DNA from 4 places in the Iodobacter ciconiae genome. Region 1 is predicted to be linked to each of the others. Evidence: predicted binding sites of a transcription regulator. Region 1 holds the regulator's gene; each other region holds the start of a gene.
The links. Region 1 encodes FliA, which starts transcription of late flagellar genes. Its sites were predicted from a motif close to GCTAAAGNTNNNNNNNNNNCNGCCGATAAT; they were not measured.

Region 1 (7,202 bases):
TGAGCACAGAATGCTTAAGGGTAAACTGACAAAACATACTAAAATACGCACAGCTAAACTGCACTTTTAGGCGAAATAGCTTGCATGAGGATAATCTTTTGTTTTCAGACGGCAACTGAATATGGTCGTGAAAAAGTTCTACGGAGCGACTACCCGTGATGCGCTGCGTCAGGTTCGTGATGAACTTGGCCCCGATGCGCTGATCCTGTCCAACCGCCAGGTGTCTGGCGGTGGCATAGAAATCATGGCTGTCGCAGATGCCGATGTAGCAGCACTGACCAATAATGTTGCTACACAGCCGCGTCCTGCAGCGCAGCAAAACAGCCGAGGGGCGCAAAACGGGGCCAGGCTTTTGCAAAATGCACAGGCTGCTGCACCGATCAGTAAGGCTCTGGCCCGCTCCTACGCCATTCCCGATGATGACGACGAAGAGTCTGGCACCCTATTGCATGACGAGCCTGTTGTCCTGCGCAGCAACCGCACAGCACCACGCCAGCCTGAGCCCGTAGCTGCCGCCATCCCTCTCGACAGCAACCCGGAATATCAGCAGCCCAGGCCCAGCCGGCCCGCTCCACGGCCAAGCGCGCCACCACCGCGTCGCCCGGCCCCGGAACGTGCCTTGCCCACATTCAGCTTTGAAGACGATGAAGCACCTCCTGTACAAAGCCCTGCAGATAAAGAAGCAATGGATGGCATTGCCCGGGAAATTCGCCTATTGCGTGGCTTACTGGAAAGCCAGCTGGCAGGCATGGCCTGGGGCGAATTATCACGCCATGCGCCTGAAAAGCTCGAAGCCTTACGCCAGCTTTTATCCGCCGGATTTTGCCCTGCACTTTCACGCCAGCTAGTTGAAAAAATGCCTGCACAAATGACACTGGATCAGGGCATGCGCTGGGTAAAAGCGGCACTTACACACAACCTTGCTGCAGCCACTACAGATGATGATCTGATCAATCGTGGCGGTATTTATGCTCTGATCGGCCCAACCGGAGTAGGAAAAACCACCACGGTTGCCAAGCTGGCTGCACGCTGCGCGCTCCTGCACGGGCCGGACTCGGTAGCTCTGCTCACGACCGACAGCTACCGGATTGGGGCACACGATCAGCTGCGTATTTACGGCCGCATCATCGGTGTGCCGGTACACGAAGTCAAAGACGAAACCGATTTGCAATTTACCCTTGCCGATCTAAGCGAAAAACATCTGGTACTCATCGATACTGTGGGAATGGGGCAGCGCGATCAGCGGATCAGCGAGCAACTGGCCCTATTTGACGAAGATAATGTATCTACCCTGCTGCTGCTTGCAGCAAACGCCCAGACAGGCACGCTGGACGATGTAGCCCGCCGCTATCGCAACACCCATTTAGCGGGCTGCATTCTGACTAAGCTTGATGAAACCATGAATCTAGGCGGCTGCCTTGATGTAGCGATCCGACATAAACTGCGCCTGCACTTTTTAACCAATGGCCAGCGCGTACCAGAAGACCTGCACCGCGCTAATGTAGCTTATCTGGTTGATCGGGCCTTTCGGGGCGAATCACAAAACAGTGCGTTCACCCTGAAGCCCGATGAGTTCCCGCTATTTATGGGCGCGCAAGGTGGCACCATGGATAGCCCGCTTGATTTCAACATAAACTATGCGAGCCATTCCCGTGGCTAGTCTTTGGTCAGATCAGGCTGCGGGCCTGCGGGCCATGATTGCTCCTACGCCTTGCCGCAGCATTAGCTTAAGCGGGGGGCGCGGCGGCAGCGGCACCACCACGCTGGCAATCAACCTGGCCGCAGCACTGGCCGAACGCAATCGTGAAGTCATCTTATTAGACGAGTTTACCGGCTCAGGCAATGCCGCCCACCGCATGCGGCTGGAACAAAAACACGAGCTGGATCACGTGCTGCGCCGGGAAGTCACACTGGCTGATACCCTGCTTGCTACCGAAGCCGGGTTTTCCATTTTGCCAATCAGTGCTAAAGCTACCGTATTAAGCAGTCTGAACGAGCGGGAGCTAACATGGCTGTCAGCCGAATTTGAACAGCTCACCCAATACGCCGAGTTTTTGCTGCTCGATACCCGCCCATCCGCCAGCCATGGCGTGCCCTGCCTCAGCCTTGCTGCCGATGATGTAATGGTGATTGTGTCCAATAGCGCCGAATCGCTCACCGACGCTTATGCCACCATCAAACTACTCGGCACCGAATACGCAAGGCGGGATTTCCGGGTTTTAGTGAATCGCGTAGATACTATTACTGAGGCCGGATTAATTTTTAATCGCCTCAAAAGCGTAGCCCGGCAGTATTTAGGCGATGCAGTGCAAATGAAGCTGATCGGCTATGTACCTGAAGACGAAAAACTTAAACGCGCGTCCCGCTTGGGCCGCACCGTACTGGATGCTTTTCCGGATGCCGATTCCAGTCATGCTTTTCGCCAGCTGGCTGATGTGATGCTGCGCTGGCGAAAACCATCTCACACCGCAGATAGCACGGGGTTTCTTTACCGCCTGGTAGAATCCAGCCGCCTGCTGACAGAACAACTTCAGCATTAGAGGGCAAGCCAGCTTTTATGATCTGACGCCGCCCCTTGCCCGATGTATTTCAAATCGAAAAACCTCTTTCAAAAACGACCGCGTCTCAAGCTGGCAGGCTCGCCCACAACGCCCCCTCCCCTAGGGTCTGTTGACGTTTCAAGCTAAAGTCATGCAATGACGGATGCAAACCCGCAGAATTCAGGTTCCTACACCATTTCCCCTGCAGGTTTGCGATGCCCCGATTAATGCTCAGTAACGAGCTTTGGTCGAAGCTAGAAAAGATTCTGCTTCAACACACCATTTACAACAAGCCTGATTTACGAATTACCGTCGAAGGAATGTTTTACCGCATGCGCGTTGGCTGCCCGTGGCGGGATTTACCCAGCGCCTTTGGTGAATGGAATTCAGTCTATAAACGCTTTAATGCTTGGTCTGTAGCTGGGAAATGGCTCAATATTTTCAAAGCCTTACTGATCGACCCCGATTTTGAATGGGTATTCATTGATGGTAGCTATGCCAAGGCGCATCAACACAGCGCCGGGGCGGCCAGCGATCAATCTGAAGCGATTGGCAAAAGCCGTGCAGGGAACACCAGCAAAATTCATTTGGCGGTAGATGCTTATGGTTTGCCGATTGCCTTCGAAATTACCGGAGGCGAGATTAATGATTGTACTGCCGCCCCAGAGCTGATTGCCCAACTGCCTTCAGCCGAAGTGATCATCGCAGATAAGGGGTACGATAGTGAGTACCTTCGAGGACTGATTTCTGCGCAGGGTGCGCGATCAGTGATTCCCAGAAAACGTAATTCAATCAAAGGGAATGTGGATCTAGATCGTGGGCTGTATTGCTATCGACATTTGGTCGAGAATGCTTTTGCGCGATTGAAGCATTACCGCGCAGTGGCATTCCGATATGACAAGTTGAAGCGAAATTATGAAAGTGTCATAGCCATGGCGTGCGCATTTTTATGGCTACCGATGTGAAACGTCAACAGACCCTAGCAAAACCCAAGCACTTTTATCAAAGTAGTCAGCAGATTACTGATTCAGTGGCCAAGCTTACTCACCATACCCATCTGCAAGCGAGGCTTACTTATTAGCAAAACTGCATATTCGCTTAAGCTCGGTGAATTCCCCTGTTATACTCGACACCATTCTTACGGCAAATAAGAGCTTAAACAACATAAACACAAATGATATTGCCGAAGGATTAGGCCGAGCTATTGCAAGCACTTTTAAGCAATTAGAAAGCAAACTGATTTTACTCCCAAGTCGCTAGGCTCTCAGCTAAACTGATTTTGCCACTTCAAAGTAGAAACAGATGACAGCGCCACGCGCACTTTCTCTTTATCGTCAGACCCAGGCCGGCAGCGAAGATGATTACGTCACTCACCATGCCTCGCTGGTCAAGCGGATCGCCTATCACATGGTGAGCCGTCTGCCTGCCAGCGTGGAAGTGGACGACCTGATACAGGTAGGCATGATGGGGCTAATGGAAGCTGCAAAAAACTTTGATGCCAATGCAGGTGTGCTGTTTGAGACTTTTGCCTCACAGCGTATTCGCGGCGCAATGCTGGACGAATTAAGAAGCGCCGACTGGATGCCCCGCCAGGCCAGAAAACATATGCGGGATATTGAAACCGCACTGTTAAAACTTGGCCACAGCCTGGGCAGAGCCCCCCTGGAAAGTGAAGTTGCCCATCACCTTCAGGTCAGCCTTGAGCAATACCAGGACATGCTCACCGAGGCGCGCGGCCATCAGCTGGTGCATTTGGACGATTTCGAAGAAGATGAAGAAAATCATCATAGTGAACATAATGTGGCAGATCAGTCACACAATCCGCTCAATCAGCTCTCTGAAACACACTTCAAACAAAAATTAATAGAAGCTATTGATGCGCTGCCCGAAAGGGAAAAGCTCGTGATGGCACTTTACTACGACGAAGAACTCAATCTTAAAGAAATTGGGGCCGTACTCAGTGTCACCGAATCCCGGGTTTGCCAGCTGCACAGCCAGGCCATCGCCCGGCTGCGGGCGCGCCTGGGTGATTGGACAGGTTGATAAGGCGATATGGATAAAATCAGCATATTTGGTATTTTACTTGGCCTAACTGCAGTTGTACTCGGGCAAATTCTGGAGGGCGGACATGTAGCCTCCCTGATGCAGGCCACGGCATTTATGATTGTCACAGGTGGTACGCTAGGCGCAGTCATGTTGCAAACTAGGCAAGATCACTTTGTGGCTGGCCTGAAAATGGTGCGCTGGGTTTTTTTCCCGCCACAGCACGATTTCAAAAAACAGCTGGGTGTACTGGTTAACTGGGGCCAGCAAGCCCGCCGTGGCGGTTTGCTGGCACTGGAAGCCTATGTTCAAAGCGAAAAAGATCCCTTTATCAAACGCGGGCTGCAAATGGTCGTTGATGGTGCTGAGCCCGAAGTCATTCGCCGCGCCCTGGAGCTGGATATTGATGTATTTGAAGACCGGGCCCGCTCTGCTGCCAGAATTTGGGAAGCCGCAGGGGGCTATTCCCCTACTATCGGCATTATCGGTGCGGTGATGGGCCTGATCCACGTCATGGAAAACCTCACAGATCCTTCCAAGCTGGGAGCGGGGATTGCAGTTGCATTTGTGGCCACTATCTACGGCGTCGCCATGGCTAATCTGATTTTTCTGCCTATTTCACATAAATTAAAGCAACATATCCAAACAGAAGTCAGACGCCGCGAAATGCTGGTAGAAGGCCTGGTCACCATTGCCAACGGCGAAAACCCACGGGTTCTGGAAAACAAACTGGCAGGTTTTTTGTCTTAAAAACAGAAATAACATCCTGGTGACACGCACCTTAGAACCCCTACTGTGATGCCTCAGCCAAACAGTCAAACAGTCAAACAGTCAAACAGTCAAAAACACGATGGCTTCGCAACATCAGCTAAATCAATAGGACCGGATTTTTTCAGCCACCCAAACCTCATTCGCAATTGCCCTGAGTAGAGATCAGCATACTCTGGTCTGCCAAATGACTGCGCCTTACCCTTGCCTGGTTTGGTCTCTGTGCCCTTACCCTGCCGATGCTGCTACTTTCACGCCCGCCCGTGGTGCGCCTCCTGTCAGCCTGGTATTAGGCATTGAGCCACTGCCTATGTACAGGCCTTGGGGGTGAAGCTGCGCGTACATCAATTCTGATTGCAGATACCACATATTTAGCCTGCTGCAAGCGAGCCAATTCGAAGATAAAGGGGATTACGCCCGCTAGACCTGTGCGCTTTGTTTAAAATAGCAAAAGCATTTTCTTGAGTGAACCTCCACACCAATCTGCTGGCTTATTACCCAAATGAAACAGCCAACTGCTGTTTGCAGGATGTTGCCGCTATAATTAGCGGCATATTCATAGCAATCAAGCCAAACATGGGCATATTTCGTAAAAAAAACGTTGCAAATGTATCCAGCCGCGCCGCCTTACCACCTCAGATTGCCATTCTTTTGCGCGAATCGTGGTGGTTTATTCTGGTCGTTCTGGTCATTTACCTCGTCCTGGTCCTAAGCACCTACAGCCCCAGCGACCCCGGCTGGTCACACAGCGCCACCCGGCCTGAAATTCATAATCGAGGTGGTGCGGTAGGCGCGTGGATTGCCGATATTTTGCTCTATTTATTCGGGTTTTCAGCCTGGTGGTGGGTAGGCTTTTGCTTTTCAGCTATTTTATGGGGCTACCGGCGCATAGATCATGTCAGTGATAGTGCCCGCCCTACCGTGCTCTTTGCCTGCATTGGCTTCATACTGATCATTCTGGCCAGCTCCAGCTTTGAAGCACTGCGATTACACAGTATTCATGCTGTTTTGCCACAGGCTCCCGGCGGAATCCTGGGCGTCACACTGGGTAGCTGGTTGTACTTAAGCTTCGGTTTTTCCGGTGCTACGCTATTTTTAATTGCCACATTATGCATTGGTATTTCTCTGCTAACAGGTTTGTCCTGGCTACATTTAATGGAAAACCTGGGCACCCTGATTGAGCTAAGCATTCTAAAAATACGTGATGCCATCCAGGCATCACACGACCGCAAAATTGGCCGAGAAGCAAAAGTACAGCGCGGCGAGAAGGTGACATCAGAGAAAAAACGTTTTGATGACAAGCCTCCGGTACGCATAGAAGCCGCTCATACCGAAATGCCCGCTATCGCCGCAAAACTCAGCAAAAAAGCACAGGAAGAGCAGCAAAAAGCCGCACAAGTGCCGCTATTTAATGCAGAAGACCTGCCCGTGATTGCCAGCAACCAGGGCTTGCCACCGATCAAGTTACTCACACCCGCACCACCTGCCAGGGAAACCATCAGCAAAGACACACTGGAATTCACATCAAGGCTAATTGAGAAAAAACTGGCTGACTTCAATGTAGAAGTCAAAGTCATCGCCGCCTACCCGGGGCCAGTGATTACCCGTTACGAGATTGAGCCCGCAATCGGTGTAAAGGGCTCCCAGATTGTCAATCTGATGAAGGACTTATCCCGTGCGCTGGGCCTCGTTTCGATTCGCGTCGTCGAAACCATCCCGGACAAAACCTACATGGGGCTGGAGCTGCCCAACCCGACTCGCCAGATCATTCGCCTGTCGGAGATTCTCTCTTCCGAGCCCTATCACGCCATGGGCAGCAAGCTCACCATTGCACTGGGCAAAGATATTACC
Region 2 (7,202 bases), 410 kb from region 1:
GATTAATTTCCCCTGATGGCAAAGAAAATCGTGGCCGCATCATTGGTGTGGCAGAAGATGGTGCATTAAGAATGGCGGGGGAAGATGGATTGAAAACAGCCTATGCGGGCGACGTGAGTTTACGCAGGGTAAATGCAGAATGAATACACTTTTAATTGATCTGGGTAATACACGTATTAAATGGGCCCATTGTGAAGGAGATCTCCGTAAGGCAGAGGGCTTTATTCTTAATACCGATTTTGAACAGCTGCTTCAGAAATTAAGCCTCCTGCCCCGGCCACAGCTCATTTATGGCTGCACAGTGGGAGCCCCTCAGCTTGCTGACGGACTGGATGCTTTTTGCCAGACTCAATGGCAGCGCTCTATTGAATGGCTGCAAGTCAGTCGGCAAGCACTGGGCATCCATAATAGCTATCGGCATTTAGAACAGCAGGGGCCTGATCGCTGGGCCGCTGTGCTGGGTGCACGCAGCTTGTTTCCTGAGAAAGCCTTGCTGATTGCAAGCGCCGGTACAGCGCTTACAGTGGATGCACTCACTGAGGACAATGAATTTTTAGGCGGCATGATTTTACCTGGATTGCGTCTGATGAAATCAGCCCTAGCCCAACAAACTGAGCGTTTAACCGTAAGCGATGGTGCTTTTCATGATTTTCCGCGCTGCACCACTGATGCCATTCACACCGGCTGTCTAAGCGCTCTGGCAGGCAGTATTATAACAATGCATGCCCGCTTGTCTTTACGGGGAGACACCCCACTCTGTATATTATCGGGCGGAGATGCCGCCACTGTTGCCCCGCTTCTAAGCGCCTACCAACCCATCATTGCCGAACAGCTGGTGCTGCACGGCCTTGCAGCCCTTGCCCGGAATAATGCTTCATGAAATGGTTTTGTGCTCTGCTACTTGTCGCCAATTTAGTCCTTTGGGCCTATCCGTCACGGCCTGTCGCCATCCCGCGCGTAAATGCCGAAATCAATGCCGATAAAGTTAAACTCATTGCCAGCCTGCCTGTACAGATAGCACTGCGGCCAGCCTCGCCCGTTCAAGCACAGGAAGCCGAAACAGCCAGCGCCACAGTCATTAAGCCCACTCCCAAACCCACCCCGGCACCAACGCCGGTATTGAAAGCGGAAGTCGCCACGGCATGCATGCAATGGAGTGGCATTGGGCAGGAACAAACAAGCACCATGCGGGCCCGCTTAAAATCATGGGGAATAAGCAGTACGGAAACCAGCGTCAGCGGCAAAGTGTGGGTTTATATTCCACCTCAAACCGACATTGAACTTGCCAAGAAAAAAGCACAGCAGCTTAGCGATCAGGGCGTGCGTGACTATTATGTGATCAATAATGGGGGGCGCTGGCAAAACTCAATCTCGCTTGGGGTATTTAGTGGCCGCGAAGGAGCTGATCGCCGCCTGAATGAGCTTAGAAACCAGGGTGTAAAATCAGCGGTAGTCAGGGAACGCGATGATAGCCCCTCCCATGTCACCTTTGCTTTACGTAAAGTTTCTGCAGATCAGCAGCAAAAGCTGGAAAAAATGACCAAGCAGTTGAAAGGCGCACAGCTACAGCAAAGTAAATGCTCTTAATTCCAGATAAATAAAACGCTCTGGCGATCGATTATGGATAACTGTATAAGCGCCAACGCAGCTCGTTTTCTTGGATGCTTGTTAATTTCGACTCTGCGGCAGGTGCAGCAGGCATTGCAGAAACAGAGCGAGGTAGCATCGTTGCAGGCAAAGTTTGCACATGAGGCTCTGGCCTTGCCATCACCACAGGGCCATTTTTTGCCAAAGCGCCATGAGCCGCAGCTGGTGCATGTGCTGCTTTTGCCCGCGAATGGCCGGGTTTTCGCACATAGCGGCTGGAGCTATAAGAAGATGCTTCAACACAGCTCATACTCAGTAACAAACCAAGCACAATAGTAAAACGCAGAGGATTCATCGTGATTCCTTCATACTAAAACGCACGTAATCGCCAACTTCCGGACGAATACTGCCGTTTTCTAAAATAGCAATAGCAAACAAAGGCTGCACTTGAGTAATGGTTACTGCACTTAGCAGTGCCTCTGGTGTCCCCAGTGACATGCTGCTATCGCCATTCACTGCCGCAACCAATTGATGGGGACCACTGACCTTGAACAGCTGCAACTTATCGCCTTTACTAAGCCTTGCCGTACTGCCCGCATCAATATAAATCCGATCTTTTTCCACCCGGCTGATCCTTGCAGCAAAGGCCTGACAAGCTAAAACATCATCAACACCCGCCACAATCTGCCCAAGCTGCTGCTCAACTATTTTGCCAAAATCGGTTTCATAAAACCGGCGTGAACCAAAAACACTATCCCTGCTTTGCATCACATTTCCGCTGGCCGAATCGGCAAAGCGCTGCTGCTTTAACAATGCCCCGCTGGCTCCGTCAAATACATAAACATCGGCCTCAAAACGGCGTGAAGAAGGGCCGGTTTTAACGCTTAACTCGGCCATTGCCGGCATCCAGCCATGAAACCTGAGCATAGGAATACTGGGCCCCATTTTACGCTCACCAGTACGAATGTCTCCCCCCCAAGCCAGACCTATCTGATCACCGTAAGCAGCCAGATCTCGAACCACCCCCCCCACAACAAACTGAGTGCCATAACGACGCGCCAGTTCTCTGACCCGTTCCGGTTGCAATACCGGATCATAAAAGCCGGGCTGCAAATTAAAAGCGGCTTCATTTACTGTACGCTGGGGCAGATAACGATCTGATGCGGATAACATGCGGCTGAGCTCTTGCTGCATGCCATCCTGAAAATGGGAAATATCATTGGCATCAACAGGATTTTGCAGCTGGAAATGCGCAAGCAGCAGTTTTTTACGATAGGCAAAGTCAGATTGCGGGCATTCACGGGCCGATGCGGACCTGCCCCCCCCCACACTTTGCGCCCCAGCAGCTGTTGCAACAGTGCTTGCAAGCACTGCAGCTGGAGTAGAGGCTGCGATTTTGTCCCCGGCAACAGGTACTGGTTTTGGGTCTGTCTCAATCATTACATGGTAAAAGCTACCTTCACGCCATTCCCGTAATAATTGATACCGGTCCAGACTTTGAACCGGATAGACACGCTGCAACTCGCTGACCCGGCCATTTTCAACGTGGCTACTCGCCTCAATCTTAGCCCCGCTCCATAAGGAGGCCTGCATCAGGGCGTCCTGAATTGCCTCCTGCCTTGCCATGGGGATTCCTCCCACACCAATTGCAGATAAACCTTCAATTTCTGCGGCAGAGGTATTTAAGGCCAGTAGCAAGAGCACGCAGGCTTTAATCAATTAACGGCCCCGCATCGCAAAATTATTCTGATTCGATGACTCACTTACCAGCTTAGACATATCCAGCTCTAATACGGTTTCATAAGCGCCCTCAGGCAGGGCATTCATCGAGACAACCCGTGCGCCACGCAGATAGGCATCGACATAAATACGAAAGCTATCATTTTGCACCGCCAAAGCGGCTACCGTGCTGTTGCCTGCCAATCTAAAGCCCTGCACCATTTCTGCCAGTGCACGATAAGCATCCAGCTTTGAGGCACGCATCGACATCAGGCGGCGCTGGGCACCAGACAAACCTTCAATTTGGGGCGGCGCTCCATAACCCGCCACAGAGACCAGGCCTTCTTCTGCATATGATGTCCCTGAACAGGCCAGTAAAGCGACCAGTAACACCAGTGTACGTTTGATCCGCATTTTTATACCGCCTTCTTTTTAGAGCCGAATTTACTTTAGCATAACGGCCAGCCTTCATAATCTGACTAAAGACCAAGCCCTTCACTGCGTTATCGGCAAGAATCAGGAAAAATAAAGCTATTTTCTGCGAAATAAACTATTAAGCGTAGAAAAAGAGGGAATATTGGGGAGCCACTTTTACCTTATCAACGTTAATCATATAACCGGGTAAAAACCACCTTATGCATATGAAATGATCAAGGTGGATTTCATCCACCCTGCAAATGCCTGAATCATCTCACCAGCTAAGAAAATAATTTAAATCTTACGGAACACCAAATCCCAAACACCATGACCAAGCTTGATACCACGGTTTTCAAACTTGGTCAGCGGGCGATAATCCGGGCGCTCGGCGTAGGTGTCTGCCGTATTTTTTAAACCAGGCTCATTGGATAAGACTTCCAGCATCTGGATCGCGTAATCTTCCCAATCAGTCGCCAAATGCACATAACCACCGCTTTTAATGCGTGAGCACAGTAGCTTCACTAAATCTGGCTGAATCAGGCGGCGCTTATTGTGGCGTTTTTTATGCCAGGGATCAGGGAAGAAAATATGCACGCCATCCAGGCTATCAGCGCCCAGCATTTTCTCCAGTACTTCAACTGCATCATGCTGCACAATGCGTACATTTTGCAGGCCCTGCTCCCCCAATAGTTTAAGCAAGCTCCCCACACCCGGCGTATGTACTTCCACCCCCAGATAATCCGTTTCTGGCTTATGCGTGGCAATTTCAGCCGTTGGACCGCCCATGCCAAAGCCAATTTCCAGAATTTTGGGGCCTGAGCGGCCAAATGCAGCATCCAGATCAATTAACCCAGGCTGATATTCAATACAAAACTTCTCGCCAAATTCAGCGATTGCACGCTCCTGGCCCGAGGATAAATGCCCTTGGCGCAGCACAAAGCTACGAATACGGCGCATATAATTTGGGTTTTCCATTTCTCAATTCCTTGCAAACAAAAACGCCGCATCGTGCGGCGTATTTTCTAATGAAAGCTATTTTTTTAATAAAACCAAAATCTTTAACCACGGAGAACACAGAGAAAACTGACTACACCTCATCAGCACACCCTGATTCACTTTCTTACCCTTGAGTACTTCAAAGAAGCTCAAAAACCACAGCAACGGCAATGCTCTCCAGACTCCAAAAGCAACAACTCAATTCAAAACTATTTTTCTCCGTGAAACTCCGTGTTCTCATTCACTCCGTGGTTCAAGATTTGGGTTTATTTATTTGTTTACTTCGCAGCAATCAAGCCAGAAACCGGTGAGCTTGGGTCTGCGGTATAAAGCTTTCTTGGGATACGGCCTGCTAAAAAGGCATCTCGCCCAGCCATCACTGCCAGCTTCATCGCCCTTGCCATCAGTACAGGATCTTTTGCCCCGGCAATCGCGGTGTTCATCAAAATGCCATCGCAACCTAATTCCATGGCAATTGCCGCATCGGACGCCGTACCTACGCCAGCATCGACCAGCACCGGCACTTTGGCCGATTCAATAATCAGGCGCAGATTCCACGGGTTTAAGATGCCCATGCCCGAGCCAATTAAAGATGCTAAAGGCATGATGGCACAACAGCCAATGTCTTCTAACTCTTTAGCTACAATCGGATCATCCGAAGTGTAAACCATCACATCGAAGCCTTCTTTAACCAGCGTTTCCGCCGCAATCAGCGTTTCGCGCACGTTGGGATACAGCGTATCAGCATCACCCAGCACTTCAAGTTTAACCAGCTTATGTCCATCAAGTAATTCACGCGCCAAGCGCAAAGTACGCACAGCATCGGTGGCGTTGTAACAGCCTGCTGTATTTGGCAAATAGGTAAATTGCGACGGCGGTAAAAAATCGAGTAAAGATGGCTGGCTCGCATCCTGCCCAATATTCACACGGCGAATCGCAACCGTAATAATTTCAGCGCCAGAGGCATCTACCGCTGCACGTGTTTCTCGGAAATCTTTATATTTACCAGTACCCACAATCAATCTTGATTGATAAACCTGGCCCGCAATTTGAAATTGATCCGACATATACGCCTCTTCTTGTTAGGATTTAGATCTTAACTAACAGCCAGCCCCTGACGCCTCATTCCTGATTAACCTCCGCCCACCGCCACAACCATTTCCAAAACGTCACCTTCGTTTAAAAACGTTGTGCCATGCTGGCTTTTAGGAACGATTTCACCATTTTGCTCGATAGCAATGCGTTTACCTTTAAGCTCAAGCAAATTAATCAAATCAAGCAGAGTGAGTGGTGCATCGAATTCGCGTGCTTCACCATTAATCGAAATATTCATATATTGTATTCGGCAGTTAAAAATAGACAGGGCTAAGTGCGCATTCTTTGAATACGGTACGCTGATGGCAATTGACGCAGGTTTTTCATAACCTTGGCCAGATGCGTGCGATTACTCACCTGCAGCGTAAACTGAATCTGCATATAGCGCTCGGAGAAACCCTCCGGCTCCTGAGTCGCCACCGCCGTAATATTCGCATCGGCATCGGCAATCGCCATAGCAATTGCTGCCAGAGTGCCTCTGTCGTTTTGCGCCAGAATGCGCACAGGCACATCAAACAGGCGATTCACATCGGCATCCCATTCCACATCAATCAGCTTCTCGCTATCGATACGGCCATGGGCAATTTGCGGGCAATCGTGAGTATGGATCACCAAGCCCTGGTCTTTTTTAACAAAGCCCAAAATGGGGTCCCCTGGAATCGGGTTGCAGCATCGCGCGCATTGAATCGCCATGCCTTCACTGCCACGCACAGCCACAGCAGCAGTTTTACGCCCGCCTGCTAATTCTTCCTGCCAGTTACCTGCCAATTGCAACAGGCGCTTGGCCACAACCATAGCCAGCCGTTTACCAAGGCCTAATTCGGCTTTCACTACTTCACGGGATTTTTCGCCATTTTCTTTTAGATAACGCTCCCATACATCGTCACTCACCAGCTGCAAAGGCTGATTTAAACTGGCAAAGCCCTGAGCCAATAAGCGGTCTCCCAGTAAGACGGACTCTTCAAAGCGCAGGCTTTTAAGAAAATGACGAATATGCGAGCGAGCCTTACCCGTAGTTACAAACGTTAGCCACGATGGGTTAGGACGCGCATGCACAGCAGAGACGATTTCTACCTGATCACCGTTTTTTAAGCGGGTACGTAATGGCACTAATTCATGATTAATTTTTGCAGCAATACAACTATCGCCAATATCCGAATGCACGGCATAGGCAAAATCAACGCAGCAGGAGCCTGCTGGCATATTAAAAATCTTGCCCTTAGGCGTAAAGACATATACCTGATCGGGGAATAAATCGACTTTAATATGCTCTAGAAACTCAACCGCATCACCTGATTCGGTTTGCATTTCCAATAAAGATTGCAGCCATTGATGAGTTTTTTTCTGTACATCAGAAAAACCTTCATCCCCGCTTTTATACATCCAGT
Region 3 (7,202 bases), 1.1 Mb from region 1:
TAATCTCGATGGCATATTTACCTGATCGCGTTGCCAAAGACCCCGATAAAAAAGTAATTTGATTACTACTGGCCACCCCATTTACAGTAAACAAATTGGCTACATCACCAGGGTGATTGGAAATAGCAGCTTGTAATTTAGCTTCATTAAGCGACAAATCACCCTTGGGCGTTGCGCCCCCAACAATAGTGCCTTTCGCATCTGTTTGATAACCCGAGAATGACACACCAATATCACTTAACGATTTAAAATAACTCCCTTCGCCCTGCATTTCATTCACAACAGAGCGCATTTGGTTCTGTATTGCACGAATAGCTGAATCACCATTTAATGGTGCTGCTTTTGCAGAAGTTGTGGCATTGCCCGGTGTATAACTGGATACATCCTTAAGCGTTTTATTTAACTCGTTATAAGCTTTAATAAAACCTTTAATAGAATCTTTAAGACCTGATAAATCCGCACCAATTGTAATAGTTGTTGGCGCTAAAGTAGTAGCCCCAGTACTGGTTGGGGGCGACACTTTAGTGAGATTTATAGTTAAACCCTGAATTGCATCCGATACCGAATTGGTGGGTTTACTGACGTTAATTCCGTCAATTTTAAACTTTGCATCTTTTGCAGACTGCGTTTCAATTAAATTACGTGCCCCGGCAGGATCATAGGCCAAAACGGATAATCCTGCCGTATCTGTACTATTTCCGTCTGAATCTGTAACTGTTAATTTAATTGAATTTTCAGCACCCGAATCTTTACTTGTTAATACTAAACGGCTACCTGTGCCATCATTCAAAATACTGGCACTGACGCCTTTATTTGCTGAATTAATTGCATCACGAACACCGGCTAAACTATTGTTTTTATCCGTGATATCAATTGAAAAAGCCGCTTTTTTAGCATTAACACTAAAGGTGTCATCTCCCGTTGCATCAGTGCCATGTCCATCTACCGTGCCAAACTGTAAAGTCAGTGTCCCCGTACCCAAACCAGTATTAATGCTGCTAAAAGCATTGGACGTCAGTTTCTGATTCTGGGCTAATTGAGAAACCTCAAGGCTGTAAGATCCCGGCTGGGCAAGGCTGTTTGAATTCACGGTTGCAATGGAAGCGTCAGCAAGTGAGGCAGTAGTGCTTCTAAAGGTTTGCACACTGGACAAGCCTTTCAAGGAGGTCTGAAAAGCAGCCAACGCACTTTTAACCGATCCATAAGCAGATATCTTGGCTTGATACGAAGCTTCTTTAAGCAGCAAATTTTGCAATGGTGCTTTTTCAGCCGTCATCAGCTTTTCAATCAGGCCATTAAGGTCCATTCCTGAACCCGAGCCTAAAGAAGCAATAGAAGCCATGATACCCTCACTAATTAATCTATCTATTCAACGTATCGGCATAATTACGCGCGATCTTTAATCAATAATCCCTGAAAACGATCGATTGCTTTCGCAATTGAAATCGCTTCTTCACTTGGAAATTGCCGAATCACTTCTTTTGTTTTGGTATCAATCAGTTTCACAATAGGCAGTTTCGTCTCTTCCTCAACAGAAAACTGCAAAGAATTCGAAAACCCCTGTACCGCCTGATTTAACTTCTCAACGGCCTGCTTAACATCTTTGCTATCTGCAACAGGCTTCAATGCCTGCACAGCATCAGGACTAACCTTCACAGGCTCCGCACTCGCAATCTTGGCCAGATCGCTCGGGGGCGCATCATGAAAGCGCTCATTAACACTTTTTGTCGCAACAGGCGGTACAAGCGACGATGTAGATTGAATATCCATGATACACCTTCCTGTAGAAACGCCCTGACAACACAAGTTTGTCAGGGCTTTGACACTTCATGTCAAACTAGATCTTATCCGCGAAGCAAGCTTAATACTTGATTTGGCAATGCATTGGCCTGGCCTAACATTGCTGTACCCGCTTGTTGCAAGACCTGAGCCCTGGTCAGAGCAGCTGTTTCGCTTGCGAAGTCTGCATCTCTGATCCGGCTACGCGCTGCACTCATGTTTTCTGACGTTGTGGCCAGGTTATTAATCGTAGCAGTGAAGCGGCTCTGTAGTGCACCAAACTTAGCACGTTGATCATTTACTGTCGACAAAGCGTCATCGACAACGCGTAGAGCCTGGTTGGAGCCTTCAACGGTTGAAATATCGAGTTTTTCAACGGTTTTCAGTGAGGAGGCATACGCCGCACCACTAGTGAGTGTTGTCGTTGTAGAAGAGCCACCCACCGCAAGTACACCAGAAGCAAAACCCGCGCCACTCGTTGTAACTGAGTAGGAATTTGTGGAGTTCAGAACGATCTGACCACCAAAAGTAACCACACCCGAACCCGCTGCCGATGTAGAAATCGCACCCGCCTGGCCGCTAGACATAAACTGGATCGCGCCACTTGAGTTGACTGTATCCATATCCCATTTGGTTACACCACCACCAAAACCGCTGACATTACTCGGGTCATTACTTAGAGCAATATTAGAGCCATCTGCGGCCGTGAGTTTCAATGCGTATTGCGTAGTTTGAGTGGAGTCCTGGAAAGTCGCCAGCTCAGCAGAAATACCTGTTTTGGAAGACTTGGCATTAAAGGCCTGGATTGCCTGCGAGTATTCATCCGCTTCAATTTTGCCATTATTGTCCAAATCATTCACGTTAAATGATACGGATTCAAATGTACTGCTCTTCGATGCCGCAGTTAAGCTGTAGGTACCTGAAGCCAGGCCCAGATTCACTTCTGTCCGCGCTGTGGCAGTAACACCCGTACCTGCAGCATTAATCTTATTGGCAATATCTTTTGCCATATCCGTACCGGAAACAGAAATATTTGTTCCATTAATACTGAAAGTGCCTGATGAAGTCACCGCCGCACCGTTCACGTTCACAGTACCGGTGGCTCCTGCTGTCACGGTGGTAGAGCCTGAAACAGAATTAGTTGTCGCTAAACTACCCGTGCCGTTACCCACCCCCATCTGATAAGTACCATATTGATTGGTACGCAGATTGGCAGTATTGGCCGTGATAGTCTGATTGGTATTGGCACCAACCTGGTAAGTTGCAGCGGTAAAGCTACCATCAAACAATTTCTGACCGTTAAACTCGGTCGATGTTGCAAAACGGTCCAGCTCCGATACAAGCTGCGTCACTTCGGAGTTGATCGCCAGACGGTCATTTGATGTGTTGGTGGCATTGGCAGATTGAACGGCCAATTCACGTACACGCTGTAAAATATCACCCATCTGACCTAAAGCGCCTTCACCCGTTTGCGCAAGCGACACGCCATCATTGGCATTACGCTTGGCTTGATCCATCCCTTTGATCTGGGAAGTAAAACGCTCGGAAATCGCCAGACCTGCCGCATCATCCTTGGCACTATTAATGCGCAAACCCGAGGACAAGCGTTGCAGAGAGTTGGTTAAGCTCATTTGCGAGGTATTTAAATTACGCTGCGCATTGAGTGATGGTACGTTGGTGTTAATGACTTGAGACATGATGCTACCCCTTGCTTGTCCTGGAATCGATGCTTAATGTTTCAGGCATATAAGTAAGCCCTTGTATGCTTTATCGGAAAGCCACCGACAAACTTAAGGACTATTTGTAATCTTTTTTTCCTGAGCCAAAGACCTAAGCAGGTAGCCATGCTGCCCGCCATTTATCCAGATTAATGCCTTGCAGCATCCAGTCTTTTAGTACCGCCTCTTTTAATGCATCACCACTTTGTGCATTAGCATCGGGGTCAGATAAATGCTCACGTATCGCATCAACCCAATCTTTATGCTTATTTCTCACCCGGGTAACCGGCAAATTATTACGGTATGGCGCAATATCCGTGCAAACAACAGGAAAACCACAAGCGCCGTACTCCAGCAACCGCAAATTACTTTTACATTGATTAAAGATATTTTGCTCTAAAGGTGCCAGAGCCAGATCCAAATTCAGGCTGGCTAATTTTGCCGAGTAAAGCCCGATTGGTACGCCCGAATGAAACTCATGCACAAAGGGGCGCAGCTTATCTGGGCACATCCCAAAAAACACCCACTCCACCTCATCAGCCAGAGCCTTGACCACCCCCTCCAGCAGCTCTAGGTCACCGGTGTGGCTCGCCCCGCCAGCCCAGCCTACGCGCGGCTTTTTACCCTGATTACGTTCGGAATGCAGATCCCCCCAGATAGGTACAGGCAAATAATTATTCACCACATGCATCAGTGAATGCATACCTTGGTAAGCATTCGCCAGCTCATCTGTCGACACCACAAAACGGTCAACAAAGGTAAGCGCCTTGCGCAAAGACTTCACGACGTCTTTCGGCATGTTCGCGCGATGTGCACTTTTCAAAGGAATATTTGGCAAATAATCATCCAGCTCATACACCTTAAATGATGGTGAATAGAGCTTGGATAATCGCAAAAATGCCAGCTGTGATTCCGAAATTTGGCGTTGATAAACCATCACATCAGGTGCTAATTTAGCCAGTTCAAACGCAGGAAATAACTCGAATGCTACAGCCCCCTCAAGCAGCTGTGACTCAAGCAAGGCAGCAAAGGGCTGCAAAATACGATATTGGCCACACCCCGTCCGGTCAGCCGGATGGCAAAGCACCACAGGTAAAGGCTTCCAAGTTAAAGGCTGCCAAGAAAATAATGTGCGATGCTCCAGCTCAAAACCATTACCACTCAAGGTTAAGTTTTTATTATATGCTGGGTCATTGCCAATCTCTGACAACCACTTGCGATACATCGCCTCTTTCTCAACTTCCAAACGTTTTTCTTTCATTGCAACCTGATCAACATCTATCCGAGAAATACTCACATTGGCTTCATGCATCACCACCGAGTAAGGAGTCCAGACAATAAGCAGGCCCAAAGATCTAACTTTCAGGCAAAGATCAATATCATTATAAGAAACCTTAAACTCGGTCTCGTCCATGCCATTAACCTGCTGATAAACTGACTTTCTAATCATCAGGCATGCAGCAGTAACCGCAGAATAGTTTTGATCTAGCTGCAAACGGTGCATATACCCCGATCCAGCGAGGGATGCGCCAATAGCAGGATGCCCGGCAGGACCACATAACCCCAAAAGCACGCCGGCGTGCTGCAAAGTGCCATTAGGAAATAGTAATTTCGCCCCGACAATCCCCACATCTGAGCGCTGAGCATGATGCAGCAATGCACTCAGCCAATCGCCCTGCAAAATAGCCGTATCATTATTAAGTAGTACTAAATACTCACCACGCGCAGCCTGCACCGCCATATTATTGATTGCTGAGAAATTAAATGCCTCTGGGTAGGAAAGCACCCGGATTTTTTCTTTATCAAGAACGCTAAGCTCCGCAAGATAATTTTTTGCCTCCGCACTTACACTCTGATTATCAACAATAATAATTTCATAATGGGTATACGTAGTTTTCTCTAGCAAGGTCTCAATACAGCGCTGCAACATCGGCAACTGATCTTTAGTTGGAATAATAATACTCACTAAAGGTTGCGTTTCGTGCTGATACGTCAGCCGCAGACTACCGATAATATTCCCAGCCTCAATGCCTGCTAACTGTTGCCTACGCAATAGATGAGACTCAACCACCTGAGCAAAGGCCAATTGCCTTTGAGCATTATCTAGCGCACGCCCCCAAGTCAGCTGCAAATGGCAAGCTACTTCGGTAATATGACCAATCGCCTTACTGCCAAAAGCGTCAAAAGTATTAAATATCAAATCAATCTGTTCAGAAAATTCAAACAAAGACAGATTCAGACTCGGCAAAATACTCGGCTGAAATAAAATAAAACCATCGCAATAAGGAATACTGCGAGCCAAATCCACATTAAAATCGGGTTTAAAACGAGGATCGCTCGGTTCTGATAATTTATTTAAAAAATCATCATCGAAATAAACCAATTGCCAGTGACTATTTTCCACAATTTGCTGAACAGCAAGCAACAAGCCGTTTTCGGACAATAAATCACCCGCTTCAAGCAGACCTTGCCAATCGAAATGATGAGCCTCTGCATCCTGTAAAGCCAGCCTGTAATGATCTTGTGATGCCCTAATCCAGCGAATACCGCCACTATCTTTTTGCGAGAGCGGTGAAACAATGGCAATTTTAATATTGCGGTACAACTGATCTGTAATACTCTGAATTGTTTTAACAACCGCGCCTAAATCACCTGTGCGATCAATAATATAAACACAAATACTAGGCTCACCGCGCTGAGCCAAATGCTGATCAATTAAACCCGCCTGTGCCCGTGTAAATTGCTGCTGCGATAGCCACTGCATATATTCAAAATTGATTGCCCGAGGATTATGCGCTGGCCCCTGATGCCCCACCGCTACCGTCATCAAACCCCTTTCAAAGGCAAGCAGAGGCAATAAGGGAGCCAATTGCGACTGATATAAATCAGCAGCAAAACGCCCACCCGCCAAACGATACAAACCCTTAAAAACAAGGCTGCGGCACCAGAACATTCCACTCATAGGGTATTCATAGGCTAGCTCAGAAAGCTCAAATCCTAAGCACGCAGCTATTTTAGAAGCGGAGCTAGCCTGCTCTCCACCAGAGCCATCAAAGTATGCTCGTAGCAGATTATTTTCTGCTGCAACAACACCAAAATTTGGATTTGCAGCCAGCCATTCAAAGAAAGAAGCCCCTGTTTCCACAATAGGCAATAAAGAATCCCAGATCGCCCCCTGTTGCTCTTTTTCTTCGGCACTCGCCACTTGGTTCGCATGCAATTTACCGATGTACTCGTATCGATTCAGATCTAGCTTTTTAACTACATCTAAAAACGGCACCATATCCTGTTCATGATTGCCATATATATGGCAATAAGCACCAGGAAATTCCTTCTGTATACGTTGAGAAAGCTCAGCAGCAATCGATTCTGTTGTGATGATATGCAAATCAAATGGCAAAGAAATCCGCGAAAACCGTGCAGAAAGCGCTGACCATCGTTCCGAGCACCCAATATAAACCAGCAATAAAGCACGAGGAAGATCAGCTTGTAGAGCAACTAGAGAAACCTCTTCTCCTACCAATTGATCTACAGCCATATGATTTAAATAATGCACATGATATAAAAAATCAGGTAAATGAGAGAAAACATGCCCCTGACCATGAGCCAATACATGCTGCGCATAATCATGCAAAGCAGCACTCTCACCTTCTTGTTTAAATCCTTGCAGCAATAAGAAATACTGGCGATTCAATAAAGCAAATG
Region 4 (7,202 bases), 1.8 Mb from region 1:
GGCATTCATCAACCACATCATCAACTTCACGACAAAATGCGTATAAGGCCGTAATCGCTTTTCTTTGCCCTAAAGGTAAAAAACGAAAACTGTAATAAAAACTGGAGCCGCTTTTAGCCGCTTTATCTTCACAATATTGCTCAGGGGTCACGGGTCATTCCGTTTGAATAATTAGCATAAAACCACATTAAAACCGCAGCATTTTCTTAAAGTCACTATAAAAATGCTGCAGCCTCCAACCATTACTGCTCAGGCAAAATAATCTTAACTTCACGGCTGGAACCTGAAACGCCGGGAAACTGCTCAAACAGAGCGCGAATTAACCAGGGCACAGCAGGCTCGATAGCATTATCCGTGCTGCGATTAACCGCTTTACCTTCAAATAATTTGGCAAAACGCCCTGTAGCCAAATCCTTTTTATTCAAAATATCCAGATTGAGCTGTCTGTTGTAGACGGTGTCACTGACAGGACGGCTCCCCACAATACCATTTTCTGTTCGGGTATAAGGCAGTAAAACCACACCACCTGAAGTAGAAACCCGGCGATAATAAGTACTAAATCCTACGGTCCCCCAGATGGGCTCCTGTGTCGTGACCGTTTTGCCAGCATCAACCTGGTATTGCAATCGCACCAGCCAATCTGCCGCACTCATATTTGGCACATAAACATAGCCTTTTCGCATCAGCTCGGCACTTACATCCTCTTCAAAATCACGCTGAGCCAGGCTCTGCACTTGCGAAGCATCTCTTTCAAAAGTAAAGCGCTGGGCCGCAGGCTCACTCGCCAGGGTATGCCGCACACTAACCGTCGCCAAAAACTGTGGCGAAGCGCAACCTGTCAGAAACACCACAACCAGAGCAATGAGCTTACCCATAATTAACTCCTTTTAGCTGGGATACGGGGTGTATCTACGTTTACATCGCCGCACTGAGCCCGATGGCGCAAAGCATGGTCAATCAAGACTAAGGCCAACATGGCTTCGGCAATCGGCGTAGCTCTGATTCCCACACAGGGATCATGACGTCCGGTTGTAGACATTAGCACCGGATTGCCTTCTTTATCGATCGAATGACGCTCTTGTGCAATGCTTGATGTCGGTTTGACCGCCAAATTCACCACAATATCCTGACCGGTAGAAATCCCGCCCAAAATACCGCCTGCATGATTACTGGCGAAGCCCGTTGGGCTCAGCTCATCACAATGCACCGAGCCTTTTTGTACAATGCTTTCAAAACCCGCGCCAATTTCAACACCTTTCACCGCATTAATATTCATCATTGCGTAAGCAATTTCTGCGTCCAAACGATCATATACAGGCTCGCCCAAACCAACAGGCACATTTTCTGCAACTACTGTAATTTTTGCACCAACGGAGTCACGCTCTTTACGAACGGCATCCATATAATCTTCAAGCTGCGGTACGATTTCGGCATTAGGCGCAAAAAAAACATTCCCGCCCACTTCATCCCAGCTTTTAAATGGAATTATCATTTCACCCAGCTGGCTCATATAGCCGCGGATCTGAATCCCATATTTCTCATGCAACCATTTTTTGGCAATCGCCCCGGCGGCTACACGCACAGCCGTTTCTCGTGCGGATGAACGCCCGCCACCACGTGGATCGCGAATCCCGTATTTATGCCAGTAAGTATAATCAGCATGCCCTGGACGAAATGTTTCTACAATTTTACCGTAATCCTGACTGCGCTGATCCTGATTACGAATCAGCAGCGCAATCGGCGTGCCTGTAGTTTTACCTTCATAAATACCGGACAAAATCTCTACCGTATCCGGCTCTTTACGCTGAGTGACATGCCGCGAAGTTCCAGGTTTACGGCGATCTAATTCAGCCTGAATATCTTCAGTACTCAAATCCATTCCAGGCGGGCAGCCATCCACTACACAGCCAATCCCTGCCCCATGGCTTTCACCAAATGAAGTTACCGTAAACAATAAACCGAGCGTGTTCCCAGACATTCCAAATCCTCAGAGCCAGTAGCAGACAGGTATTCTGAATTCTAACATGGACAGCTACCTATCTAGGCTTACAAGCAAGCATCAGATCGTGTATTTTTTACAGATAGTACCTAGAAGATTGATTTTTGCGTACCATCATTTGAAAGCAAATCTAGCGGGGCTCGGTAATCCCCCCGTTTTTAAGCGCACTTAAAAGTATATATTCAGGGCCATTATCGGACCTGATTCGCTTAGGCTTGCCGCGCTATTCGATGATTTGATTCAAGCTGCGTATTACACGCTCTGCCGGCAAAGAGAAATCAACTTCAATGCCTAATCCTTCTCGATTAAAATCATCAATCACATTGAATAAGCGAATACTACGTCCATCGGCTAATTGATCATGCATAAAATCCATCGACCACGTTTCATTTTTTGCTGCCGGCACTGCTAATGGCGCTGGCGTTTCGCGTTCTAAGCGCTTTTTAGGTTTAATCCGCAGATTTAATTCTAAATCGCAGTAAATTCTGTAGACCCGTTTATGATTCCAGTGTTTTTTCTTGACGTTGCGCAAATGCAAAAAGCAGAGGCCAAAGCCCCAGTTACGATGCGTTTCCGTGAGCTGGACCAATGAATCAGCAATTTGAGCCTTTTCGGCATCCAACTTACGAATATAGCGATAGCAAGTTGTGCTAATCGCAAAACTAGCGCAAGCCGCACGAATGGACACGGATTTGGTTTCAACGGCCCAGTGAGCCATCTCGCGACGCTGAGATGTTTCAGAGGATTTCTGACATGGCTTCCTTAATGATATCCGCCTGCATCTGGGCTTCGATATACATCTTTTTAAGGCGCTTGTTTTCGTCCTCCAGCTCCTTCATTCTCGTCATCATGGAAACGTCCATGCCACCAAACTTAGCGCGCCACTTATAGAAAGAGGCCGAACTCATGCCGTGCTCGCGGCACAGATCGGGGACGGTCGAACCGGCTTCGGCTTGCTTTAAAATCGCCATAATCTGGCAATATAAATTACCCACGGCTTTCATGTAGAAGCTGCTCAAAGACTGCGAGAAAATTCTACTTAAAAATGAGCTGGTTTTGTGGGGGGATTACCCTTCATGTCTAACCCCATTAATAGGCAAAGGCCGCTTAGTCAATTTAAACAACCAGTAATATAAGTGAACAGTAATCCATGACATATAATGCCTTAGCGCTGTCCGTATTTGAAAGAAAGTTGATAATCGATGATAAAAAAACGCTCATAACATTAATTTAATTGAAGTGAAGCACTAAAGTTTTTACGAATCAGGTCGATACTTGGCATAATGACTGTACAGAAAGTCACACTGGCCGGTGACGAAGGATGACTTACCATGAAAATCGATCAAAACAAGCCTCTGAATACAACTCCCAGCCGCAACAGCGAGCGTACGACGAGCACCCCGACAGCAGGCACAGAGCGTTCGAATACGGATAACGTCACCATCAATCCGCTGGCGGCTAAGCTAAGTCAGATCGAACAAAGCCCAAAACCCACTTTTGATGCCGGACGTGTCGAATCACTCAAAAAAGCCATTAGCGAAGGCCGCTTTACTGTTCGCACAGAAGCCATCGCCGGAAAAATCATCCAAAGCGCACAAGAACTTCTAGGCAAGTGAAATGACCATAAACTCGCCTTTGGATGGCCTGCTCACCCAGGCCATCAGCAGTATGCAAGCATTACTTGGCTTACTTAAAAAAGAGCAAAATTATCTGGTAGCCAATCAGCTGGACCCTCTGCTTGTACTCACCACAGAAAAACAAGCGATGGCAGTCGATGCAGAGCAAGCCGGGCAGGCACTTAGCCAGTTTTTTGCGGCTCAGGGGGGTGATCCGCAAAATGATGTCAGCAGATGGTTTACAGAGCAGCACCCGGATGCGCTGGGCCAGTGGCAGGCACTGCTGGAAATCACCCGCCAAGCTGCAGCCTTTAATAGCAGCAACGGCCAGCTTATTGAAACCCGCCAGCAGCTGATCAATGGTTTTATGCAGCAAATTTTAGATTCCAGCCACAACCGGCCACTCTACGCTCCTGACGGCAAACTCACTTCGCTGCCGCAAGGCCAAAAACGCGACCTGGCTTAAGGGTTTTGGGCCAGAAGGCTGCGCCCACCCTCAAAGCGCTGTGCAAAATAAGGGCTGGATAATGATTCCACTCTTATTTTTCCTTTAGACGAAGGCGCATGAATAAAGCGTCCGTCACCCAAATAAATCCCCATATGTGAGAACGAGCGCCCCAGGGTGTTAAAAAATACAAGATCACCTGCTCGCAACTGCTCACTTGCCACCGGGCGGGCCAGGCTGGCAATCTGTGCGGCATTATGAGGCAATACCGCGCCTACTGCATTTTTGTAAATAAAGCTCACCATTCCGCTGCAATCCAGGCCAGCTTCCGGGTTATTACCGCCAAACTGATAGCTAACATCCAGTAAGCCCAGCGCATACATCACGATTTCTCGACCTGCACCTTCGGCCTGAATATGACTTAAAGATTTGGATACCGGGTAAGAGGCTTTGCTGCGTATTGGCGGTGAGCTGCACGCACTTAAAACCAGAACGCTCAGCAATAAAATCTTTTTCAATCCGAATCCTTTTTAAATACAAACAATTAACCATCCACCGGATTTGCCGGGGTTGCCAGAATCAGCTGATAAAAAACTAAATCCAGCCAGCGGCCAAATTTGAATCCTGATTGTTTAATCGTACCTGCATGGCTAAACCCAAGCTGCTGATGCAAAGCAATACTCGCTATATTTTCTGCATCAATTCCGCCAATTAAGGTGTGATAGCCCTGCTGCTGGGCTTTTTCAATAATAAGCAGTAATAGTTTCTTACCCAAACCCTGCCCACGATAATCAGGTTGAATATAAATCGAATGTTCAATCGAGTATTTATAGGCAGGCCGTACACGAAATGCACCATAAGATGCAAAGCCCAATAAGATACCCGCTTCATTTTCAATTCCCAGCACCGGCAAATTATTTGCTTCTTTATCAGCAAACCAATCCACCATACTGGCTAAAGGGCGAAGGCTATAATCATAAAGAGCAGTGGAGTTTGCAATTGCTTCATTAAATATAAAAAGAATCTGTTCAGCATGCCGTGCATAAGTACAAGAAACAATCTGCATTATTTACTCTTAGCTCCATCTGTTAAATCAAAAAAAAACACCTCGGGATCAATCCCTCGGTGTTTTTTCAAAAGCCACTTAAACAAAAAATGACCTTAGGAATGCGAGCGTTTATAATCTACATCGCAATCTGTCAGCACAATCACACGCGGATGTGTTTGCAAAAATGATGCTGGCACCTGAGTCGTAATCGGGCCATTTAAAGTGCGATCAAGAATTTCAGCTTTTTCTGCACCTTTAACAACCAGCAAAATTGATTTCGCATGCAAAATAGAACCCATGCCCATTGTTAATGCATGGGTTGGTACTTCATCAATACTATTAAAAAAGCGTTTATTTGCTTCACGGGTTTCCGGCTTTAAAGTCACTTTATGTGTAAAACGGGATAATGCTTCATCAGGCTCATTAAAGCCGATATGCCCATTATGCCCGATACCCAGAATCTGCATATCTACCAGGCCTTTCTGATAAATCAGCTCATCATAACGGCGGCCTTCTTCATCCAAATCATCTGCATTACCATTAGGCACATAGGTATTTTCTGCAAGAATATCAATATGGTTAAACAAATGACTATTCATAAAACTACGATATGATTCCGGATGAGTCACCGACAAGCCAGCATATTCATCCAGATTAAATGTTGTTACTTCTTTAAAACTAACCAGCCCCTGCTGATATGTTTTTACTATTTCCTGATAAATACCAACAGGGGTACTACCTGTTGCCATACCCAGGATTGCATTGGGCTTAGTACGGACAATAGACAGCAATAAATCAGCACCAACACGATTCAGTTCATTTTGATCTTTGAATTTATGTAAAATCATGATTATGTAAATTCCAAAATAAGTAAAACGGCCTACATACTATACGTCAACTAAGTAAGATTTGTTGATGCAAACCACACATCATGCAAAAAAATCAGGAAAATAACCAGGGTTGTTCGATTTTTCGCTGTGCTTCAAAAGCTTTAATTTCTGCTGCGTGATGTAAAGTCAAACCAATTTCATCCAGACCATTTAATAAACAATGCTTGCGATGCCCTGTGATATCAAAACTAAATACCTTACCAGAAGGCGTTGTTACTGTTTGCGCAGGCAAATCCACACTCAGGCAATAGCCTTCATTAGCCTCGCTTTCCGCAAACAGCAGCTCCACGCTTGCCGCATCCAGCACAATGGGCAATAAGCCATTTTTATAACAATTATTAAAAAAGATATCTGCAAAACTGGGCGCAATTACCACGCGAAAGCCGTAATCACCAATTGCCCACGGCGCGTGTTCACGGCTGGAGCCGCAGCCAAAATTGTCTCTGGCCAAGAGTACTTCAGCCCCCCGATAGCGCGGGAAATTCAGCACAAAATCAGGATTAGGCTTGCGCTGACTGTTATCCATGCCCGGCTCGCCATGATCTAGGTAGCGCCATTCATCAAACAGATTTGGGCCAAAACCTGAGCGCTTAATCGATTTTAAAAACTGCTTAGGAATAATGGCATCGGTATCCACATTGGCGCGATCCAATGGGCATACCAAGCCGTTTAATTGAGTAAATGCTTTCATTTATTGGCCGCCTTTTCGATGGCTTCGCCACCCTTTTTAATATCTTTGCCCATGCCCGATACGGTATTGCATGCCGGAAGCCCCAGCATCAAAAACATCAACGTCAGCGTTGCAATTTTTTTCATCCCTGGATCTCCTTAAGCGAACTGGCGCACATCAACAAAGTGGCCGGCAATTGCCGCAGCAGCTGCCATTTCCGGGCTAAGTAAATGCGTGCGTCCGCCCTGGCCCTGGCGGCCTTCAAAATTTCGGTTACTGGTTGAAGCACAGCGCTCACCCGGCTCTAAGCGATCCGCATTCATTGCCAGACACATAGAGCAGCCCGGCTCGCGCCACTCAAAACCTGCAGCAACAAAAATCTTATCTAAGCCTTCAGCTTCCGCCTGTGCTTTAACAAGGCCAGAGCCTGGCACCACCAGCACCAGCTTCACATTAGCAGCCTTGGTTTTACCCTTGGCAATGCCAGCGGCGGCGCGCAAATCTTCAATACGAGAGTTAGTACAGGAGCCGATA

Region 2: EJO50_RS01200 (LPP20 family lipoprotein) is a predicted target of FliA. The motif match lies at 3,809-3,838, and genes of this name have one in related genera.
Region 3: EJO50_RS04425 (flagellin N-terminal helical domain-containing protein) is a predicted target of FliA. The motif match lies at 3,546-3,575, and genes of this name have one in related genera.
Region 4: flgM (flagellar biosynthesis anti-sigma factor FlgM) is a predicted target of FliA. The motif match lies at 3,246-3,275, and genes of this name have one in related genera.

Annotation. Positions count from the first base shown of each region.
Region 1 covers NZ_CP034433.1:3,748,767-3,755,968, reverse strand. Annotated here, with positions in the region: gene flhF (flagellar biosynthesis GTPase FlhF) at 122-1,660, shown strand; gene EJO50_RS16515 (MinD/ParA family ATP-binding protein) at 1,638-2,540, shown strand; gene EJO50_RS16510 (IS5 family transposase) at 2,756-3,505, shown strand; gene EJO50_RS16505 (RNA polymerase sigma factor FliA) at 3,843-4,583, shown strand; gene EJO50_RS16500 (flagellar motor protein) at 4,593-5,333, shown strand; gene EJO50_RS17210 (hypothetical protein) at 5,539-5,682, shown strand; gene EJO50_RS16495 (DNA translocase FtsK) at 5,928-7,202, shown strand, end outside.
Region 2 covers NZ_CP034433.1:281,190-288,391, reverse strand. Annotated here, with positions in the region: gene EJO50_RS01225 (biotin--[acetyl-CoA-carboxylase] ligase) at 1-143, shown strand, start outside; gene EJO50_RS01220 (type III pantothenate kinase) at 140-880, shown strand; gene EJO50_RS01215 (SPOR domain-containing protein) at 877-1,587, shown strand; gene EJO50_RS01210 (hypothetical protein) at 1,619-1,942, opposite strand; gene EJO50_RS01205 (flagellar assembly protein T N-terminal domain-containing protein) at 1,939-3,306, opposite strand; gene EJO50_RS01200 (LPP20 family lipoprotein) at 3,307-3,720, opposite strand; gene trmB (tRNA (guanosine(46)-N7)-methyltransferase TrmB) at 4,018-4,698, opposite strand; gene EJO50_RS01190 (thiazole synthase) at 4,998-5,786, opposite strand; gene thiS (sulfur carrier protein ThiS) at 5,852-6,052, opposite strand; gene EJO50_RS01180 (RelA/SpoT family protein) at 6,085-7,202, opposite strand, start outside.
Region 3 covers NZ_CP034433.1:999,206-1,006,407, reverse strand. Annotated here, with positions in the region: gene fliD (flagellar filament capping protein FliD) at 1-1,342, opposite strand, end outside; gene EJO50_RS04430 (flagellar protein FlaG) at 1,387-1,770, opposite strand; gene EJO50_RS04425 (flagellin N-terminal helical domain-containing protein) at 1,845-3,476, opposite strand; gene EJO50_RS04420 (FkbM family methyltransferase) at 3,610-7,202, opposite strand, start outside.
Region 4 covers NZ_CP034433.1:1,929,610-1,936,811, forward strand. Annotated here, with positions in the region: gene hpnD (presqualene diphosphate synthase HpnD) at 1-151, opposite strand, end outside; gene EJO50_RS08495 (DUF4136 domain-containing protein) at 243-875, opposite strand; gene aroC (chorismate synthase) at 878-1,978, opposite strand; partial or broken gene EJO50_RS08505 (IS3 family transposase) at 2,226-3,003, opposite strand; gene flgM (flagellar biosynthesis anti-sigma factor FlgM) at 3,331-3,615, shown strand; gene EJO50_RS08515 (flagella synthesis protein FlgN) at 3,617-4,081, shown strand; gene EJO50_RS08520 (C40 family peptidase) at 4,078-4,578, opposite strand; gene EJO50_RS08525 (GNAT family N-acetyltransferase) at 4,605-5,126, opposite strand; gene nagB (glucosamine-6-phosphate deaminase) at 5,222-5,956, opposite strand; gene leuD (3-isopropylmalate dehydratase small subunit) at 6,051-6,689, opposite strand; gene EJO50_RS08540 (entericidin A/B family lipoprotein) at 6,686-6,814, opposite strand; gene leuC (3-isopropylmalate dehydratase large subunit) at 6,827-7,202, opposite strand, start outside.